4 regions of the Bradyrhizobium sp. ERR14 genome follow, and region 3 is predicted to be linked to each of the others. Evidence: predicted binding sites of a transcription regulator. Region 3 holds the regulator's gene; each other region holds the start of a gene.
The links. Region 3 encodes LexA, which represses DNA repair genes until DNA is damaged. Its sites were predicted from a motif close to TGTTCNNNNTGTGTTCNG; they were not measured.

Region 1 (4,821 bases), on a different contig from region 3:
TGCAACCGAGGCCGCCGGAGACAATGAGATCGCATTTCAGCCGGAAGTGGCCATAAGCGAGGCGCAGGCCGTTCTTGGGCGAAACCGCCGGCGACCAGCCGAGCAGACGAACCTGGCCGCCATGGGTATGGCCGGACAGTTGCAGCGCGACGCGCCCGGGTACGAGCGGAGCGATGTTGGGCTCGTGCGCGAGCAGGATGACCGGCGCATCGTCGGTGACCTTCGCCAGCGTGCCCGCAAGATCATCGACGCCAAGCCGGTGCGCGCGGCCGAAGCGCTTCGAAGGATAATAGGCCAGCTGATCGCCGAGCCCGGCAAGCCAGAACGGGCGGCCGTCTTTGGAAAGACGCACGACGTCGTTCTCGTAGACGGGAATGCCGGCCGCCTCCAGCGCCCGATGCGCGATGGTCGGCCCATGCCCCGCCCGCTGCACGGTCAAGTCGTCCCAATAATCGTGATTGCCCATGACGGCATGGACGCCGAGCGGTGCCTTGAGTCCGGCCAGCACCCTCGCCCATTCGCGCGACGGGATGAGACGCGTGACGTGGTGAAGGCCGGCGACATAGTCGCCGAGCAGCACGATGATATCAGGCTTCAGCGCATTGGTACGGTCGACGATGCCCTCGATCCGCTCCAGCGACATCCAGGGATCGCAGGCGTGGATGTCGGCGATGGCCGCGATCTTCAACGGAAAATCCGCCGGCCATTGCCGCGGCTTCGGATGATAGCGGGTGACGCGGAGCCGCAGCACCGGCTCGACGCCGACGCCGTAGGCGGCGGTCGAGATGCCGAGGGCGGACAGACCGCCGATGGAACGGATGAAATGACGGCGCGTGATCATGGAAGCCCGATCGTAATGCGCCTTGTTGATGCGGTCTGATTGGAGCGGAATTGGGGTGCGTTCGTGCAGACCGTCTGCACGAGATTACCAGAAATTCATGATAGAAGGAGCGCACTGCATTGGCGCAGCTCAGTCGTCGCTCTCGTCCGTGCCGAACAGGCCGAATTGTGCCGCCGCATCGCGCGAGGGCTCGGCGATGCCGAGATGACGGAAGGCGTGCGAGGTGAGCAGACGGCCGCGCGGGGTGCGCTGGAGATAGCCGCACTGGATCAGATAGGGCTCGATGATGTCCTCGATCGCATCGCGCGGCTCGGACAACGCGGCGGCCATGGTCTCGACGCCAACCGGGCCGCCGCCATAGTTCATCGCGATGGTCGTGAGGTAGCGACGGTCCATCGCGTCGAGGCCCGCGGCATCGACCTCGAGCGCGCTCAGGGCGTGGTCGGCGATCTTGCGGTCGATCTTGTCGGCATCGGCCGCCGAGGCGAAATCGCGCACGCGGCGGAGCAGGCGGCCGGCGATACGCGGCGTGCCGCGGGCGCGGCGGGCGATTTCGTTGGCGCCATCCGCGCTCATGCCGACATTGAGCACGCGCGCGCCGCGGCTGACGATGCTTTCGAGCTCCTCGATCGTGTAGAAATTGAGCCGCACCGGAATGCCGAAACGATCGCGCAAGGGATTGGTGAGCAGGCCGGCGCGCGTGGTGGCGCCGACGAGGGTGAATTTCGACAGCTCGATCTTCACCGAGCGCGCCGCCGGGCCCTCGCCGATGATGAGGTCGAGCTGAAAGTCCTCCATCGCGGGATAGAGCACCTCTTCCACCGCCGGGCTCAGACGATGGATCTCGTCGATGAAGAGCACGTCGCGCTCTTCGAGATTGGTGAGGAGGGCTGCAAGATCACCGGCCTTGGCGATCACCGGCCCTGACGTCGCGCGAAAGCCGACGCCCAGCTCCTTGGCCACGATCTGCGCCAGCGTGGTCTTGCCGAGGCCGGGCGGGCCGACGAACAGCACGTGATCCAGCGCCTCGCCGCGCTTGCGCGCCGCCTCGATGAAGATCGAGAGATTCTTGCGCGCCTGCTGCTGGCCGACGAAATCGGACAGCGATTGCGGACGCAGCGCGGTGTCGCCGACATCGTCGCTGCGGCGCTCGGGCGAGACCATGCGGGAGGCTTTGGGATCGCTCACCTGGCGAACTCCCCGTAGGGTGGGCAAAGGCACTCTTCGTGCCGTGCCCACGATATCTCTCCGATCGCCCTAAGAGTGGTGGGCACGCTGCGCTTTGCCCACCCTACGAGACTGACCATTGCCGCGCTCACTTCGCCAATTCCTTCAGGCCGAGGCGAATGAGCTGCGCCGTCTCGGCGCTCTCACCCGCGCTGCGCGATGCGGATGCAATGGCGGCGGCCGCTTGCGGCTGACCATAGCCGAGATTGACCAGCGCGGAGATCGCGTCTGCGACGGGCCGCGGCGCCCGCTGGTCGTCGACAGCGCCGGCAAGATGCACCACTGCCGGATCGACATTGGCGAAGGCCGGCGCCTTGTCCTTCAACTCGGTGACGATGCGTTCGGCGACCTTGGGACCAACGCCGGGCGTGCGCGCCACCGCGGCCTTGTCGCGCAGCGCAATAGCATTGGCGAGATCGGCCGGCGCCAGCGTGCCGAGCACGGCGAGCGCGACCTTGGCGCCGACGCCCTGCACGGTCTGGAGCAGGCGAAACCATTCACGCTCCTGGTCGGTGCGGAAGCCGAACAGTTTGATCTGGTCCTCGCGGACATAGGTCTCGATCGACAGCACGGCAGCTTCGCCCGGCTTGGGCAGATGCTGCAACGTGCGCGTCGAGCAATGCACCTGATAGCCGACGCCGCCGACGTCAAGAATCACGAAATCCTCGCCGTAGGAATCGATCAGGCCCTTGAGCTTGCCGATCATAACCCCGCCACCTTCAGCCGCAGCGCGGTGCTCTGGCGGTGATGGGCGTGGGTGATGGCGATGGCGAGCGCGTCGGCGGCGTCGGCGGACGGCGGCTCGGCCTTGGGCAGCAATATCTTCAGCATCATCGCGATCTGTTGCTTGTCGGCATGGCCGGCGCCGACCACGGTTTTCTTGACCTGGTTCGGCGCGTATTCGGCGACCGAGATGCCGAACATTGCGGGCGCCAGCATGGCGACGCCGCGGGCCTGGCCGAGCTTCAGTGTCGCAACGCCGTCCTTATTGACGAAGGTCTGCTCGACCGCGGCTTCCATCGGCTGATGGTTCGAGAGCACGGCCGCGAGCCCTTCATGGATCGCGAGCAGCCGGCGCGCCAGCGGCAAATCGTCCGGCGGTTCCACCGAACCGCAGGCGACGTAGATCAGGCGATTGCCCTCAGCCTCGATCACGCCCCAGCCGGTGCGGCGGAGGCCAGGGTCGATGCCGATGATGCGAACGGGGCCACGAATCGGGAGCGCAGTCATGGGGCCAGTGATAGCGGCTGGCTGCCGTGGGGGAAACAGAAACAGAACGGAAGTAACAGGGGAAGTGGGGGCGTTAGTGAGCCGCACCGTCCACCACAGACTCCGGCGTCATACCCCGCGAAGGCGGGCTATCCAGTACGCCGCGGCTTCTCCGTATTCCCATTGCTGTCTCTGGGATACTGGGTTGCCCGGTCAAGCCGGGCGATGACAGCGGAATGCGGAGCTGGTGATCACCCGCCCATCTTCGCCACCAGCGCGTCCGACACCTCGAAATTGGCGTAGACGTGCTGGACGTCGTCGTGCTCGTTGAGCAGGTCCATCAACTTGAGCAGCTTCTCGCCGGTCTCGTCGTCGACCGCGACCGTGTTTTGCGGCTTCCAGATCAGCGCGGCCTTGCGCGGCTCGCCGAACTTGGCTTCCAGCGCCTTGGCGACGTCGCGATAGCCTTCGGTCGAGGCGTAGATCTCGTGACCGGCTTCGCCGGAGACGACATCGTCGGCGCCGGCCTCGATCGCGGCATCGAGCACGGCGTCGTCGGAAGCGACGCTGCGGTCGTATTCGATGATTCCGGTGCGATCGAACATGAAGGACACCGAACCGGTTTCGCCGAGATTGCCGCCCGATTTGGTGAAAAAGGAGCGGATGTCGGAGGCGGCGCGGTTGCGGTTGTCGGTCAGCGCCTCGACGATGACGGCAACGCCGCCGGGGCCATAACCCTCGTAGCGGATCTCGTCATAGTTCTCGCCGTCGCTGCCGAGTGCCTTCTTGATGGCGCGCTCGATATTGTCCTTCGGCATGTTCTCCTGCCGCGCGGCGATCACGGCGGCGCGCAGGCGGGGGTTCATGTTGGGGTCGGGCGTGCCCAGCTTGGCCGCGACGGTGATTTCCCGCGCCAGCTTGCCGAACAGCTTCGACTTCTGGGCATCCTGCCGCCCCTTGCGGTGCATGATGTTCTTGAATTGGGAATGTCCGGCCATGCGTGGTCTCTCGGGGATCTCTTGGAATCGTACGCCAATGAGGGTGGGAAACGCGGCCTTATAGGCCGCCAACCCACCGGAATGAAAGGGTCTCGGATACTTTAAGGTAACACCGTACAGGCCCCTGCCCAGAGATGAGGCATCGTTAACCCTGACTTCATTCCAGCCTGCGAAAATAACCTCCGAGCGTCCCCCGACAAGAGAGACCTGATGGCATTCGGACTATTTCGGAAGCGTCTGCCGGATATGGCCGCGCCCGTGGCAGCCGCAGAGGCCGCACCGCCGGTGGCCCAGTCCGAGCCCGCCCCGGCCGAAGGTGATTCGGCGCGGGAAATCCTGGAATTGCTGGAACTCGAGCTCGGCGCGATGATCCGCCAGCTCGAGCGCGCCGCCAATTCGGTGGCGGGCGGCGCCGAAGCGACCGCATCGACGCTTGCCGCCATCCGCGACCGCACCGACGCCCTGACCGGCCGGACCAATGCCGCGCAATCGACCGCCTCCACCTTCGCCCATGCCGCGGACAAGTTCACCCAGTCCGCGCTAGGG
Region 2 (4,821 bases), on a different contig from region 3:
GTAGAACGGCGAGCTGGCCGGGTCGGTCATCGCCAGCAGCAGGATCGCGACGATCAGCAGTAGTTGCGAAAACACCAGCCAGCCGCGCCGCCGCCCGAACGCCCGGGTGAACAGCGGCACGTGCAGCGCATCCACCAGCGGGGCCCACAAGAATTTCAGCGTGTAGGGCGTGCCGACCAGCGCGAACAGCCCGATCGTCTTCAGATCGACCCCGGCCTCGCGCATCCACACCAGCAGCGTCGAGCCCGACAACGCCAGCGGCAGGCCGGAAGAGAAGCCGAGAAACAGCACGATCAGCACCCGCGGCTGCAGGTAAACGGCAAGGCTATCGCGCCAGGAGGCGGCGGGAGCGGAGGTCGCGGCGGGGGAGGTCGCGTCGGGAGCGGTCATGGGACGGTGTTAGCAGATTCTGGCCGTGATGCCTCGTCTCCCTCTCCCCGTTCTTACGGGGAGAGGGCGGGGTGAGGGGCCTCTCTCCGCGGATGAAGTCGCGGAGGGACCCGTACCCCCTCACCCGGATCGCACCGGACGATGCTTTGCATCGCCGAGGCGATCCGACCTCGCCCTGCAAGCGGGGAGAGGTGAAGATGTCACTCCCCCGCCTGGAGCTTCCGCGGGAACAGCTCACTTGCGCCCGTCGCCACCAGCCGCGGCCCTTCCGCATCGCTCTTGCTGAAATCGAGCTCCTCAATCCTTCCGGCACGCTTCTCGATCTTGTCGGCGGAGATCAGGATCTGGCGGACGTCCTCGTTCGCATCGGAAAAGTGTTTCTGCAATTTGACCACGCGATCCCTGAGGCGTCCCAGATCGTCGCCGAGCTTGATCACTTCAGTCTGAATCTGGTCGGCGGCATCGCGCATGCGCGCGTCCTTCATGATCTGCTGCATCACCTGGATCGCGAGCATCAAGAGCGAGGGCGACACCAGCACCACGCGGGCGCGATAGGCCTTCTGGATCACGTCGTCGAAACCGTCGTGGATCTCGGCGTAGACCGATTCCGACGGCACGAACATCAGCGCCATCTCCTGGGTCTCGCCGGTGACGAGATATTTTTCCGCGATGTCGCTGACATGCTTCATCACGTCGCCGCGCAGCCGCTGCGTGGCGACGCGCCGCTCCTCGTCGGTGCGGGCGTCGTGCAGCGCCGTCATCGCCTCCAGCGGAAATTTCGCGTCGATGCAGAGCGGGCGCTGGTCGGGCAGGAACACGACGCAGTCCGGCCGCTTTCCCGTCGAGAGCGTGAACTGGAACTCGTAGGCGCCCTTCGGCAGACCGTCCTGGACGATCGCCTCCATCCGCGCCTGGCCGAAGGCGCCGCGCGACTGCTTGTTGGCGAGCACGTCGCGCAGGGTCGTGACCTGGGTGGTGAGATCGGTGAGGTTCTTGTGGGCGCTGTCGATGATGCCGAGCCGCTCGTGCAGTGCGCGCAGGCTCTCCATGGTGTTGCGGGTCGAATGTTCCATCGACTGGCCGACGCGATGGGTCACCGAATCCAGCCGCTCGTTGACCGCGCGCGCCATCTCGGCCTGGCGTCCCGCCAGCGCCTGGGTCATGGCGTCGACCCGCCCTGAGGATTCGCTCTGGGCGCGCAGCACCTCGCTGAGGCGCTCCTCGAGCTCGTCGGCCCGGATCGCGTGCGCCATCGCGAGTTCCGCGCCGCGTCGGCCCGAGCGGGCGATCACGACGGCGATGACCACCAGGAGGATGAGGACGAGCGCGCCGAAGCCGATCAGCGCATCGATCGTGCGCACCGGCCAGTCGCCCAACATGAAAATGATCTCGTTCATGCCGCCCTTCTAGCCGATTCGCTGGCTCCAGCGAACGAAGAGGGAACGTTGACGGTTAATGGTCCCCTAATTTTCATGGTTAATGAAAAGCGAAGTTTTATGGTTAGCGGAGAGTTAACGGGGTTCCCGGCCGCATTGACCGCACCCGGCGCGGGGCTTAAATCGCGGCCATGGCCCTCAGAGAAATCATCATCCTGCCCGACAGGCAGCTGCGTCTGGTCTCCAAGCCGATCGAGAAGGTCACCTCGGAGATCCGCAAGCTTGCCGACGACATGTTCGAGACCATGTACGACGCGCCCGGCATTGGCCTCGCCGCGATCCAGATCGCGCAGCCGCTGCGGCTGATCACCATGGACCTCGCCAAGCGCGACGAGAACGGCGAGACCACGCCGCTTCCGCGCGTCTTCATCAATCCCGAGATCATCGCCTCGTCCGAGGAGCTGTCGGTCTACGAGGAAGGCTGCCTCTCGATCCCCGAATATTACGAGGAGGTCGAGCGCCCTGCGAAGGTGCGCGTCCGCTTCACCGATCTCGACGGCAAGGTGCACGAGGAGGACGCCGAAGGCCTCTATGCCACCTGCATCCAGCACGAGATCGACCACCTCAACGGTGTCCTGTTCGTCGACTATCTGTCGAAGCTCAAGCGCGACCGCGTCATGAAGAAGTTCGAGAAAGCCGCCAAGCGCGCGGAGTGAGTTTTGGTGCTGCCCGCATTCCCCTGTGCTCCCTCCCCACAAGGGGGGAGGGCGGGGGAGAGGGGTAGCCCAGGCGGAAGTCTATCCGTCATCTGAATCGAGTGCGTGCCGCGAACGCTTGTCCCGAAAGAGCGCGTCGTGTGGCACCCCTCTCCCTAGCCCTCCCCCCTTGTGGGGAGGGAACGCATCGAGTCCTTGTCATGCCCCTCCGCCTGATCTTCATGGGCACGCCCGATTTCTCCGTGCCGACGCTGCTCGAGCTGGTCGCGCACGGCCATAAGATCGTCGCCGTCTACACCCGCGCGCCGAAGCCCGGCGGGCGGCGCGGCCTGCAATTGCAGCCGACCCCGGTCGAAGAAGCTGCGCGAAAGCTCGGCATTCCCGTGCTGACGCCGAAGACGCTGAAGACCCAGGAAGCGCTCGACGAGTTCAGCGCGTTCGACGCCGATGCCGCCGTGGTCGTCGCCTACGGCATGATCCTGCCGCAGGCGATCCTCGATGCGCCAAAACTCGGCTGCTACAATCTGCACGCCTCGCTGCTGCCGCGCTGGCGCGGCGCAGCGCCGATCAACCGTGCGATCATGGCTGATGATGCCGAGAGCGGCGCGATGGTGATGAGGATGGATGTCGGCCTCGACACCGGCGATGTCGCCATGGCCGAGCGGCTCGCGATCACCGACAATATGACTGCACTCGATTTGCACGATCGTCTCTCCCGCCTCGGCGCCGATCTCATGGTGCGCGCGATGGCCGCACTCGCCCGCGATGGGCTCCAGCTCAAGAAGCAGAGCGAGGACGGCGTCACCTACGCCGCCAAGATCGACAAGGCCGAGGCGCGGATCGACTGGACGGGGCCGGCGCGCGCGGTGCTGCGCCACATCCACGGCCTGTCGCCGTTTCCCGGCGCATGGGCCGAGCTTGCCGGCGTCAGCGAGAATGCGCGCGTCAAGATCCTGCGGTGTGAATTGGCAAAGGGGTCGGGCGCGCCGGGCGAAGTGCTCGATGACAAGCTCACCATCGCCTGCGGCGAGGGCGCCATCCGCATCATCGAGCTCCAGCGCGAGGGCAAGGGCCGGATGCAGGCCGCGGACTTCCTGCGCGGCGTGCCGTTGAAGGCGGGAGCGAGGTTCAACTAATCAGCGATGCCCCGCTACAAGCTCACCATCGAATATGACGGCGCGCCGTTTTTCGGCTGGCAGATCCAGGACACGCTGCCCTCGGTGCAGGGCGCGCTGGAGGCGGCCGTGAAGGCGATGACCGGCGCGGATTTGCGGGTGCACGGCGCCGGCCGCACCGATGCCGGCGTGCACGCGCGTGGCCAGGTCGCGCATGTCGACATCGACAAGCAGTTTCCGCCGGGCCGGTTTCGCGACGGGCTCAACGCGCATCTGCGCCCGCATCCGATCGCGGTGCTGGAGGCGGAGATCGTGCCTGACACCTTCGAAGCGCGCTTCTCGGCGGTGAAGCGCCACTACCGCTACCGCATCGTCAACACCCGCGCCAATCTCGCGCTCGACATCGGCCACGCCTGGCGCGTGCCGCGCCGGCTCGATGCCGACGCGATGCATGCGGCGGCACAGCGCCTGCTCGGCAAGCACGATTTCACCACGTTCCGCGACACCGAGTGCCAGGCCAAATCGCCGGAGAAGACGCTCGACCAGCTCGACGTGCTGCGTGACGGCCGCGACATCACCATTGTCACCTCGGCGCGCTCGTTCCTGCACAGCCAGGTGCGCTCGATGGTGGGCTCGCTGGTCTGGGTCGGCGAGGGCCGCTGGACCGCCGACGATCTCTCCGCAGCGCTGGAGGCGCGCAACCGCGCCGCCTGCGGCATCGTCGCCCCGCCGGATGGGCTGTATCTGATGAAGGTGGATTATTAGAGGTGTGAGAGCGCAGAGACTGCGCGCTCTCTCCACACCCTCGCTGTCATGCCCCGGCTTGACCGGGGCATCCAGTACGCCGCGGCCTTTCGGTTCGATCACTATCGTCTCTGGAATACTGGATCGCCCGGTCCTAGTGCGCAATTGCGCACTGGCCGGGCGATGACAGCGGAGTATTAAGCAAAATACCGCGTCAAAATCCCGCGATAGACCTGCGTCAGCTTCTCCAGATCCTTAACCGGCACCCGTTCATCGACCTGATGCATGGTCTGGCCGACCAGCCCGAATTCGATCACCGGGCAATAGCTCGAGATGAAGCGCGCGTCCGACGTGCCGCCTGACGTCGACAGCTCGGGCTTCCGCCTCGTCACCTCCTCGATCGCGGACACCGCGAGATCGGTGAACGGGCCGGGCTTGGTGACGAACACGTTGGAGTTCGAGGGCTCCCAGACGATGCGG
Region 3 (4,821 bases):
GGGAGACGCCAACGTCGCACAAGTCTTCCGGAACCAATTTTTGCCCAAAATGAGGAACCAGAGCGCTTTGTGTATTTTTGTACGGAGTTCCGGGAACGGAATGGCCCCTTACGGACTCTTGAGTCCGTTGGGACTTCTACACCGGACTTATGCACGTGCTGGGCAAAACCTATCTCACCAAGCAAGCCTCTCTCCTGCTCGAATTCGCAAGAACCACCTCGGATTCGGACCTTTCCGCCAAGCTGATCAGCAAGGCCGCCGACCTGAAATCCCAGGCCGATCCGCTGCCCGACAAGGATCAAGGGCCGAAGGCTCCCGACGTCGCGCTGGACGCCGGGCCGGACCGGCCGAGCGGGAGTTGAGCGATGCTGGCCGTGGCGCTCGTCATTCTCGTCCTCGCCATGGCCACCCTCCTGCCGATCGGTCTCGTTCTCTGGATCATGCCACGCCAAGCCTGAGCCTGCCTTCCATTCTGGGCCGGATGCGGCAGGATAAATCCTGCCCGCTCCGCCATTTTGCCTCTGCCCCCGCGCTCGGCTAGAAGACTGTCGGAACATTTCATCCGAACGTGCCGAGCAGGAGTTTCGCCGTGGCCTTGATGCCGGTTTCCGACGCCCTTGCTACGGTGCTGGCGGGTGCAGAGCCGCTGCCTGCAGAGATGGTTTCACTCGACGAAGCCTACCATCGCGTGCTCGCGCAGGACGTCGCTGCGCGGCGCACCCAGCCGCCCCAGGCGATGTCGGCGATGGACGGCTATGCCGTGCGCGCGGCCGATGCGGCAACAATGGATTCCAGGCTGACGATGATCGGTGAGGTCGCAGCGGGCCGTCCGTTCACGGGAAAGGTCGGCGCCGGCGAAGCCGTACGGATCTTCACCGGCGGCGTCGTTCCGGACGGCGCGGATGCGGTCGTGATCCAGGAGGACACGATCGCCGAAGGCAAGCACATAACGATCAAGGAAGCCGCGATCGTGGGTCGGCACATCCGCCCCGCCGGCGTCGATTTCCGCGAGGGCGACGTTCTCCTGCGCAAGGGAACCCGTCTGACGGAGCGCGATCTCGCCCTCGCCGCCGGAATGAACCACCCGCAACTCGCCGTTTGCCGCCGTCCGAAGGTCGCGATTCTCGCCACCGGCGACGAACTGGTGATGCCGGGCTCAACGCCCGGGCACGGCCAGATCGTCTATTCCAACGGCTATGCCCTGCACGCGCTCGCCCGCAGCGAAGGCGCCGAGACCATCGACCTCGGTGTCGCCGCCGATACGCTGGAGGCCACCACCGCCGGCATCCGCCGCGCGCGTGAAAGCGGCGCCGACATCCTGGTCACGACCGGAGGCGCATCGGTCGGCGACCACGATCTGGTCCAGCAGGCGCTCAAGGACGAAGGCATCGCGATGGCGTTCTGGAAGATCGCGATGCGGCCCGGCAAGCCGATGATGCACGGGCGGTTAGGGGCGATGGGCGTCATCGGCCTGCCCGGCAATCCCGTGTCGTCCTACGTCTGCGCCTTCCTGTTCATGGTGCCGCTGATTCGCGCGCTATCAGGCCGTTCCGTGATTCATCATCATCGCGAGCGCGTCGTGCTGGGCCGCGATCTCGGCGCCAACGACCAGCGCGAGGATTATCTGCGCGCGCGCCTGGAAAAGCGCGACGATGGCGCGCTCGTCGCCCTTCCCGTCAGCCATCAGGACTCCTCTCTGCTTGCGAATCTTGCTGCAGCACAGGTACTTCTCGTGCGCGCACCGTTTGCGCTGAAGGCCGAGGCCGGCAGCCCCTGCGAGGTGCTGCGGCTCCCCGTCTGAACTGCGCCGCCACACGCATTCCGTGAGTTTCGTTCTGTTCACGGTAAATTAAGCAGTTGCGGAACACATATCGAACATATAGTGTCCGTTCATGATTTGTTTCGAGATGTAGCCGCTTATCGCTGAACTCATCGTCTCGGAATCGAACGACATCAACCGGGGGACTTTGTTCGAGATGTTAACGCGCAAACAATACGAGCTTCTGCGGTTCATCAGCGAGCGCTTGAAGGAAAGCGGCGTGCCGCCGTCCTTCGACGAGATGAAGGATGCGCTCGACCTGCGCTCGAAGTCAGGCATCCATCGCCTGATCACCGCGCTCGAGGAGCGCGGCTTCATCCGCCGCCTGCCCAACCGCGCCCGGGCCATTGAAGTGATCAAGCTGCCGGAGCTCCAGGCTGCCGCCGGCAACCGACGCGGCTTCACGCCAAGCGTCATCGAGGGCAATCTCGGCAAGCTACGCGCGAGCTCCAGCCCGTCCGCGGACGAGGGCGAGCGACCCGTTGCGGTGCCCGTGATGGGCCGCATCGCGGCCGGTACTCCGATCGAGGCTTTGCAGACCCGCAGCCACACGATCAGCGTGCCGCCCGACATGCTCGGCTCCGGCGAGCATTACGCGCTCGAAGTGCGCGGTGATTCCATGGTCGAGGCCGGCATCCTCGACGGCGACATGGCGCTGATCCAGCGCAACGAGAGCGCCGATACCGGCGACATCGTGGTGGCACTGATCGACGACGAGGAAGCCACGCTCAAGCGCTTCCGCCGCCGCGGCGCCTCGATCGCGCTGGAGCCCGCCAATGCCGCTTATGAGGTGCGCATCCTGCCGCCGAACCGCGTGAAGATTCAGGGCAAGCTGATCGGGCTTTACCGCAAGTACTGATACCGGAAGTACTCGATACTGAAGTCTTTAGCGCCTCGCGCGCGCCTTCGATCGGCCTCGCCGATCAGAGATTGGAGCGGATAACGGTCCGCTCCGGCTGGATAGTCTTTCTGGTATCGCACAGATTGTCCGGCCCCTCCTCCTTTCGCGACATCCTCGGCAGGCCGCGCGACGCAACATCGCTTCGCGGCCTTTCGAGTTCGAGGGGGGACGGCCCAAATGCGCAGCTCGTTTGAGTGCAGCCGCAGCAACGCTGATCGCATCACCAGCATCGCGTTGCCGCGCAATCGCATCACTCCGCCGGTCGTTGACACGCGCGGTTGTCGAGACGCGGCTGCCAAATGCACGGAAGCCGACTTTGTTCCTAACAAATTCGGAAAAGATGGAAAAGATAATGTGATCGGGGCTCGCGGATCCCAGCCGCAGATTTGCCTACAACCGAGCAGACCGTCACGTGCTTCCACTCTGGTAGGGGCCTGCGCCTCCGAAAGAGGTGCGGGTCGCTATCTCTGCATTGAGGAGCACCCGATGTGTGACTACAGCCTGCATGCCGTCGCGACGCGCCCCGCAGAAGTCGGCGAGACGATCGTTACGACAACATTCCGCGGCACCTCGACGCGCGGCTTCGCCTCCGAAGCCGATCTCTCCGTCGCGGTCTGCCTGCTGCCGGGGACGGAGCTCGCCTTCGCCGACGACGTCCGTTACGACAACCGCTGGATCTGGACGCGCACCGTCAACTCCCGCGTCGGCAAGTTCGGCAAGATCGATCCGCACATTCCCGATCGCCATCATGACGCGATCGAATTCCCGGACGGCAAATCCGTGCTGGTGACGCAACTGGTCGAAGGCCAGCGCGCAACCGTGCTGCAACTGCCGGTGACCCAGCCGATCGGCGAGCGCGAGCACAAGCCGCAGATCATCGCCGACAGTCGCCCGACGGTCACACGACTGCCGATCGGCTGACGCCCTCCGCCCGATAAGCCGAGGGCCAGGATTGAAATGCCGTCGCCGGCCGAGGCCGGCGAGCCCGGTGGGTTTTTGTTTCATGAAATTCGATCGGCGAGCGCCGCCGCCTCGCCTCGTCGCCGCACGAAGTTTGAGCCGTGCTGCCTGAATTTTGAACGTCCGCTCCGCAGCCAAATGACCGATGCTGTCGTGGTTTGAGGCGGCGGACACGCTCGATGAAAACCTTCATTCGCGTCGTTGAACTCTGGGTGCCTGACCGGACGCGCATGCGGCTGGAATTCGGCGGCGGCCTCTACGATGAAGGGCTGTCCGCGTTCAAGGCCGTCAGCGAAGAGCTGCACTTCGGATATGACGAGGGGCTTCCAGGCAAGGCCTGGGCCTGCGGCCATCCCGTCATCCTCACGAAATTCGCCAACTCCTATTTCAAGCGGATCGATCAGGCCGTCGCGGCCGGCCTCACCTGCGGCGTGGCGGTGCCGGTGTTCGCAGGCGAATTCCTGCAAGCCGTGATGGTGCTGTTCTGCGGCGACGACGAGGCGCATGTCGGCGCGATCGAGCTCTGGCACAACGATCCTGATCTCTCCCACGAGATGGGCCTCGTCGACGGCTATTACGGCGCGGCGGACATGTTCGAATTCAACTCCCGCCACACCAGGTTTCCTCGCGGCTTCGGCCTGCCCGGACGCACCTGGAAGGCGGGCCTGCCGCTGATCATCAAGGACCTGCACGACGCCAAGAGCTTCCTGCGCTGGGAGGACGCCGCCAAGGTCGGGATCAATCTGGGGGTCGGCGTACCCTACCGAACCGGCACCGACCAGACCTGGGTTTTGACATTCCTCTCGGCGCAGGCAACGCCGATTGCGCGACGCTTCGAGATCTGGGTCCCGAACGAGGCCCGTTCGGCACTGGTCTTTCGCGCCGGCGATTGCAGCGCGCAGACCGACCTTGCCGCACGCTATGCGGACAAATCCATCGCCCGAGGCGAAGGCAGCATCGGCGGCGCCTGGGCCACCGGCATGCCCGCGCTCAACGACGATCTCACCCATGACGGCTCGATCGCCGGGTCCGAGGCCTGCGCAGCCGGGCTGAACCGGATGGTGGCCCTGCCAGTCATCGGCAACGCAAGGCTCGAGGCCGTGCTGGCCTGGTATCTGTAATCGATGGCGTCAATCGTCGG
Region 4 (4,821 bases), on a different contig from region 3:
GACATAGACCTTCTTGCGATCGACACCGGCCTCCTCCAGCGCACGGTCGAGCATCTGGCCGGCCGGACCGACGAACGGATGGCCGGCGAGATCTTCCTTGTCGCCGGGCTGCTCGCCGACCAGCATGATGTTTGCCGACTTAGGGCCTTCGCCGAACACGGTCTGGGTCGCGTCCTTGTAGAGATGGCAGGCGCGGCAATGCGCGGCTTCCTCGCGGAGCGCTTCGAGATCGTTGGCAGCTGGCTTGCGTTTCATCGGAGCCTCCGGCCGCTTCTGAGGCTTGTGCGGCTCGGTTGCGGCATTGGCGATCATGGCGCCGGTCATGCGTTCGGCGTCCTCGATCAAGGGCTTAATGATCGAAGCCTCGGGCAGGTTCCTCCAATATTTCTTCGGCATCTCGGCCTGCATCGCCTTCACCTTGAGCCGGGCTGGATTGAAGATGCTGGCGTAATAGCGCCGCCAGGTTTCCTCCAGCCGGTCTTCGCCCGGCGCATCGCTCTTGCTGACGCCCGGCGTGAACGCGAGCGCGTGGCCGTCCCAATGTGCGCAGAGGTCCGGCGTCAGGATCGACCAGGGCATGTCTGCGAAGCGTTTGGCGAAGAACTGCGCGGCGAGCTCGACGATGTGATGCTCCGGCTCGAACCAGGCGACGTAATGCGCTGCGCGCTCGCGTCCCATCTCGCGGAAGCGGACGAAGGCGTGCATCTTGTGCTCGTCGCGATGGACCGCTCGCGCCATCGCCGTGACCTGCGCGACATCAGGGTCGGTCGCGACCTCGATGAGGTCGTGGTTGTCCTTCAGCCGAAACAGCAGCCGATAGAGGATCGCAAAGCGCTTGATATCGCGGTGCAGGATTGCGGCCTGGGCGAGTTCGACAAATTTTGCGGAGACATTGAAGGTGCCGTCGTTCACCTCGAGGATCGGAGACGGCGCTTGCGGCGCGAACAAATCGGCTTCGCCGCCCCGCACGGTCCAGCTGACATCGGTCGGCTGCACATGATGAAGCACGAGGCTGCGCGCGGCTTTGCGCCAGCCGTCGAAATCGGTTTCGTTGTCGAGGGTGATGTACTGCATCAGAAGCCAAATCCCAATTGTGTTGCTTTCGGCTTGAAGCGCTCGATCAGCCCGGCGGCATCGAGACGATGCGGCGAGGGGCGGTGATCGCTGAGGACGATGAATGGCAGGGCCTTGTGCTTGGGCACGTGCAGCCGCGCGAGATCGGAGAGACGGATCGTGGTGGTGCGCCGCGTCGTAATGATGCGCTCGACCGTTTTGGTGCCGAAGCCCGGCACGCGCAGCAGCTCCTCGCGGCTGGCGCGGTTGACGTCGAGCGGGAAGCGGTCGCGATGGCGCAGCGCCCAGGCGAGTTTTGGATCGATGTCGAGCGGCAGCATCGCGCTGTCGTCGACGATCTCGCCGACATCGAAACCGTAGAACCGCATCAGCCAGTCGGCCTGGTAGAGCCGGTGCTCGCGCAGCAGCGGCGGCTGCACCAGAGGCAAGGCGCGGCTGGCGTCGGGGATCGGGCTGAAGGCGGAGTAGTAGACGCGCCGCAGGCGGTAGGCGCCGTAGAGATTGGCGCTGGTGTGGAGAATGGTGTGGTCGGAGGCAGCATCAGCGCCGACGATCATCTGCGTGCTTTGGCCCGCCGGCGCGAAGCGCTGCGGCTTCGCCCTGGTCTTCGCACTGCGGCCTTCCTCGGCCTCGTCGAGCTTCAGCCGCAGCCGGCCCATGGTGCGGCGGATCGCGCGCACGTCCTTCTCCGGCGCGAATTGCTGCAGGCTCGTCTCCTCGGGCATCTCGATGTTGATGGAGAGACGGTCGGCATATTTGCCGGCTTCCGCGATCAGCGCATCGTCGGCCTCGGGAATGGTCTTGAGATGGATATAGCCGCGGAAGTGGTGCTCCTCGCGCAGCTTTCGCGCGACGCTCACCACCTGCTCCATGGTGTAGTCGGGGCTGCGGATGATGCCGGAGGAGAGAAACAGGCCCTCGATGTAGTTGCGACGGTAGAAGTCGAGCGTGAGCTTGACCAATTCGTCGACGGTGAAGCGGGCGCGCGGCACGTTCGAGGAGGCGCGGTTGACGCAATAGAGGCAATCGTAATTGCAGGCGTTGGTCAGCAGCACCTTGAGCAGCGAGATGCAGCGTCCATCCGGCGCGTAGGAATGGCAGATGCCCATGCCGGGCGCGGTCGAGCCCATGCCCTTGCCGTCGCTGGAATCCCGCTTCTCGGTGCCGCTGGAGGCGCAGGACGCGTCGTATTTGGCGGCGTCAGCCAGGATTTCCAGCTTGCGTTGTACGTCCATCTTGGAATCCCTTTGATTCAGCTCATGAATCCGCTTGCGCGCCAATTCGATTGACTCTCTACGCGCCGTTAGCTTTATATTAGAACATATCATGAACAAATGAGCCAGCCGCTGGTTCTCTTTTTGAGAGCCATCGGCAATCACCTCTGAAGGAGCGGCGAGCATGAGCGGCGCACGTCAAAGCGCGCTTGCGACCTTGCGCGGCCAGATCGAGCGTATCGAGACGGCAACGGTCGTGCATCCGCACGATCGCGTCGCACTCGGTCATAGCGAAGCCGACAACGCGCTGAAGGGCGGGCTCGCGCGCGCGGCGATCCACGAGGTGTTTTGTGAGGGACGGCAGGGGACGGCCGCGACCGGCTTCGTCATGGGGCTTGCCGGGCGCGTCTCGGCGCAGCGGCCGTTGCTGTGGGTACGGCAGGATTTCTTGGAGATAGAGGCAGGCGCGCTGTCGATGAGCGGGCTCGCCGAGCTCGGCCTCGATCCGCGCCGCGTGGTGATGGTGCGCGCCGCCGATGTCGAGAGCGCGCTGCGTACCTCGGCCGATGCGCTCGCTTGCGATGCGCTCGGCGCCGTCGTGCTCGAGCTCTGGGGCGAGACCAGGCAGTTCGATCTCGTGGCGAGCCGCAAGCTGACGCTGGCCGCGCAAGGCTCCGGCGTCACCGGCCTGATGCTGCGGATGGCGGCGCAGCCGCTGCCTTCGACCGCGGAGACACGGTGGATGCTGCGCGCGGCGCATTCGCCGCCGGGATCGGTGTGGGACGCATGGGGCGCGCCGCGTTTCGATGCCGAACTCTTGCGTAATCGTCATGGCCCCTGCGGCCGGTGGATCATGGAATGGAATTGTGATGAGTGCCAGTTCAGTGAACCGTCGACGTATTCTCAGCCTGTGGCTGCCGCGCCTGCCCATCGACCGGATCCAGCGGTTCTTCAACAGCGCCGGGCTGGGTAAAACCAATAATGAGCCGAGCATCGTCGTCATCAAGGACAACAATGCGCTGGTGATCCATGCGCTGGACGAGGCTGCCGAGCGCCTCGGCCTGTACATCGGTCAGCCGCTGGCCAATGCGCGGGCGATGTGCCCGGACCTGAAAGTGTTCGATGCCGATGTCGCGGCCGATGCGAAGACGCTTAGCGACATCGCCGACTGGTGCGACCGCTTCACGCCGCTGGTCGCGCTCGACCCGCCGCATGGGCTGTTCCTCGACATCACCGGCTGTGCGCATCTGTTCGGCGGCGAGGCTGCGCTGCTGCAAGCGCTGGTTCGTGCGCTCGGCCGACAAGGCTTTGCCGTCAGCGCGGCAATCGCCGGCACCTCGGTCTGCGCGCGCACGCTGACGCGGCAGGCCACGGGCACCATCGTTGCCGATGGCGAAGAGGCGAGGGCGATCAGCCGGTTTCCGGTGTCCGCGCTCGGTGCGGACGAGGCCATCACCACCGGTCTGCGCCGCGCCGGCCTCAAGACCATCGGCGACGTCGCCGCGCGCTCGCCGAGCGAGATCACGGCGCGGTTCGGGGCGCGGTTCTCAACCTTGCTCGCACATGCGCTAGGGCAGGGCGATGCGCCAATCAACCCGCGTAAGCCGTTGCCCGATTACATCGTTGAGAAGCGTTTCGCCGAGCCGATCGCGACCGACACCATGATCGCAATGACGCTGTCGCGGCTCGCCGATACGCTGATCGCGTCGATGGAGAAGCAGGGCAAGGGCGCGCGCCGGCTGGAAGCCGCGTTCTTCCGCACCGACGGCGTGGTGCGCGCGATCATGGTCGAGACCGGACGTCCGGTGACGCGAAGCGCGGTGATCGACCGGCTGTTCCGCGAGCGTCTCGATGCGCTGGCCGATCCGCTGGATCCCGGCTTCGGCTTCGACATGGTGCGGCTGTCGGCGAGCCGCACCGAGATCGTGGTGCAGGAGCAGCGCGATCTCGACGCCCATGTCCACGACAATGACGAGCTTGCCGCGCTGATCGACCGCATCGCCGCGCGCATCGGCGGAAAGCGCGTCGTCGTGCACCTGCCTGAGGATACCCATATCCCCGAATGCGCTGTGATGGCCGCGCCGGCGCAGCATCATCTCGCCGCCGCCATGCAGGCCGAATGGCCGGCACGGACCGAAAGCGAGCCGCCGCTGCGTCCCTTAAGGCTGTTCGACAAGCCGGAGCCGATCAAGGTGCCGTTCGCGGCCGTGCCGGATGGTCCGCCGCATCAGTTCACCTGGCGCCGCGCGCTGCATGCCGTGGTGCGGGTGGAAGGACCCGAGCGTATCGCGATGGAATGGTGGCGGCAGGACGGCAAGCAGCTGACGCGGGATTACTTTCGCATCGAGGACGCCGAGGGCCTGCGCTTCTGGATTTTTCGCGATGGACTTTACGAGGGGGAGGTGTTCGACGGCGACGGCGAGCCTGCTTCTCCCGGCTGGTATGTGCACGGTCTTTTCGCATGAATAGCCCCGCCTATGCCGAGATCGGCATCACCACGAACTTCTCCTTTCTGCGCGGCGGCTCGGATCCG

Region 1: ruvC (crossover junction endodeoxyribonuclease RuvC) is a predicted target of LexA. The motif match lies at 3,330-3,347, and genes of this name have one in related genera.
Region 2: GGD62_RS24510 (DNA recombination protein RmuC) is a predicted target of LexA. The motif match lies at 1,818-1,835, and genes of this name have one in related genera.
Region 4: GGD62_RS19030 (ImuA family protein) is a predicted target of LexA. The motif match lies at 2,390-2,407, and genes of this name have one in related genera.

The regions. Positions count from the first base shown of each region.
Region 1 is NZ_JACIHD010000011.1:37,638-42,458, reverse strand. Features, by position in the region: gene GGD62_RS26660 (metallophosphoesterase) at 1-841, opposite strand, end outside; gene ruvB (Holliday junction branch migration DNA helicase RuvB) at 971-2,005, opposite strand; gene ruvA (Holliday junction branch migration protein RuvA) at 2,157-2,774, opposite strand; gene ruvC (crossover junction endodeoxyribonuclease RuvC) at 2,771-3,298, opposite strand; gene GGD62_RS26640 (YebC/PmpR family DNA-binding transcriptional regulator) at 3,529-4,275, opposite strand; gene GGD62_RS26635 (methyl-accepting chemotaxis protein) at 4,486-4,821, shown strand, end outside.
Region 2 is NZ_JACIHD010000009.1:121,402-126,222, forward strand. Features, by position in the region: gene GGD62_RS24505 (AmpG family muropeptide MFS transporter) at 1-390, opposite strand, end outside; gene GGD62_RS24510 (DNA recombination protein RmuC) at 591-1,787, opposite strand; gene def (peptide deformylase) at 1,958-2,482, shown strand; gene fmt (methionyl-tRNA formyltransferase) at 2,683-3,618, shown strand; gene truA (tRNA pseudouridine(38-40) synthase TruA) at 3,625-4,362, shown strand; gene dapE (succinyl-diaminopimelate desuccinylase) at 4,539-4,821, opposite strand, start outside.
Region 3 is NZ_JACIHD010000001.1:1,039,917-1,044,737, forward strand. Features, by position in the region: gene GGD62_RS05145 (hypothetical protein) at 156-362, shown strand; gene glp (gephyrin-like molybdotransferase Glp) at 590-1,801, shown strand; gene lexA (transcriptional repressor LexA) at 1,977-2,678, shown strand; gene GGD62_RS05160 (hypothetical protein) at 3,207-3,641, shown strand; gene GGD62_RS05165 (GAF domain-containing protein) at 3,860-4,801, shown strand; gene GGD62_RS05170 (ComEC/Rec2 family competence protein) at 4,811-4,821, opposite strand, start outside.
Region 4 is NZ_JACIHD010000006.1:158,533-163,353, reverse strand. Features, by position in the region: gene GGD62_RS19040 (UdgX family uracil-DNA binding protein) at 1-1,074, opposite strand, end outside; gene GGD62_RS19035 (putative DNA modification/repair radical SAM protein) at 1,074-2,309, opposite strand; gene GGD62_RS19030 (ImuA family protein) at 2,473-3,261, shown strand; gene GGD62_RS19025 (DNA polymerase Y family protein) at 3,158-4,753, shown strand; gene GGD62_RS19020 (error-prone DNA polymerase) at 4,750-4,821, shown strand, end outside.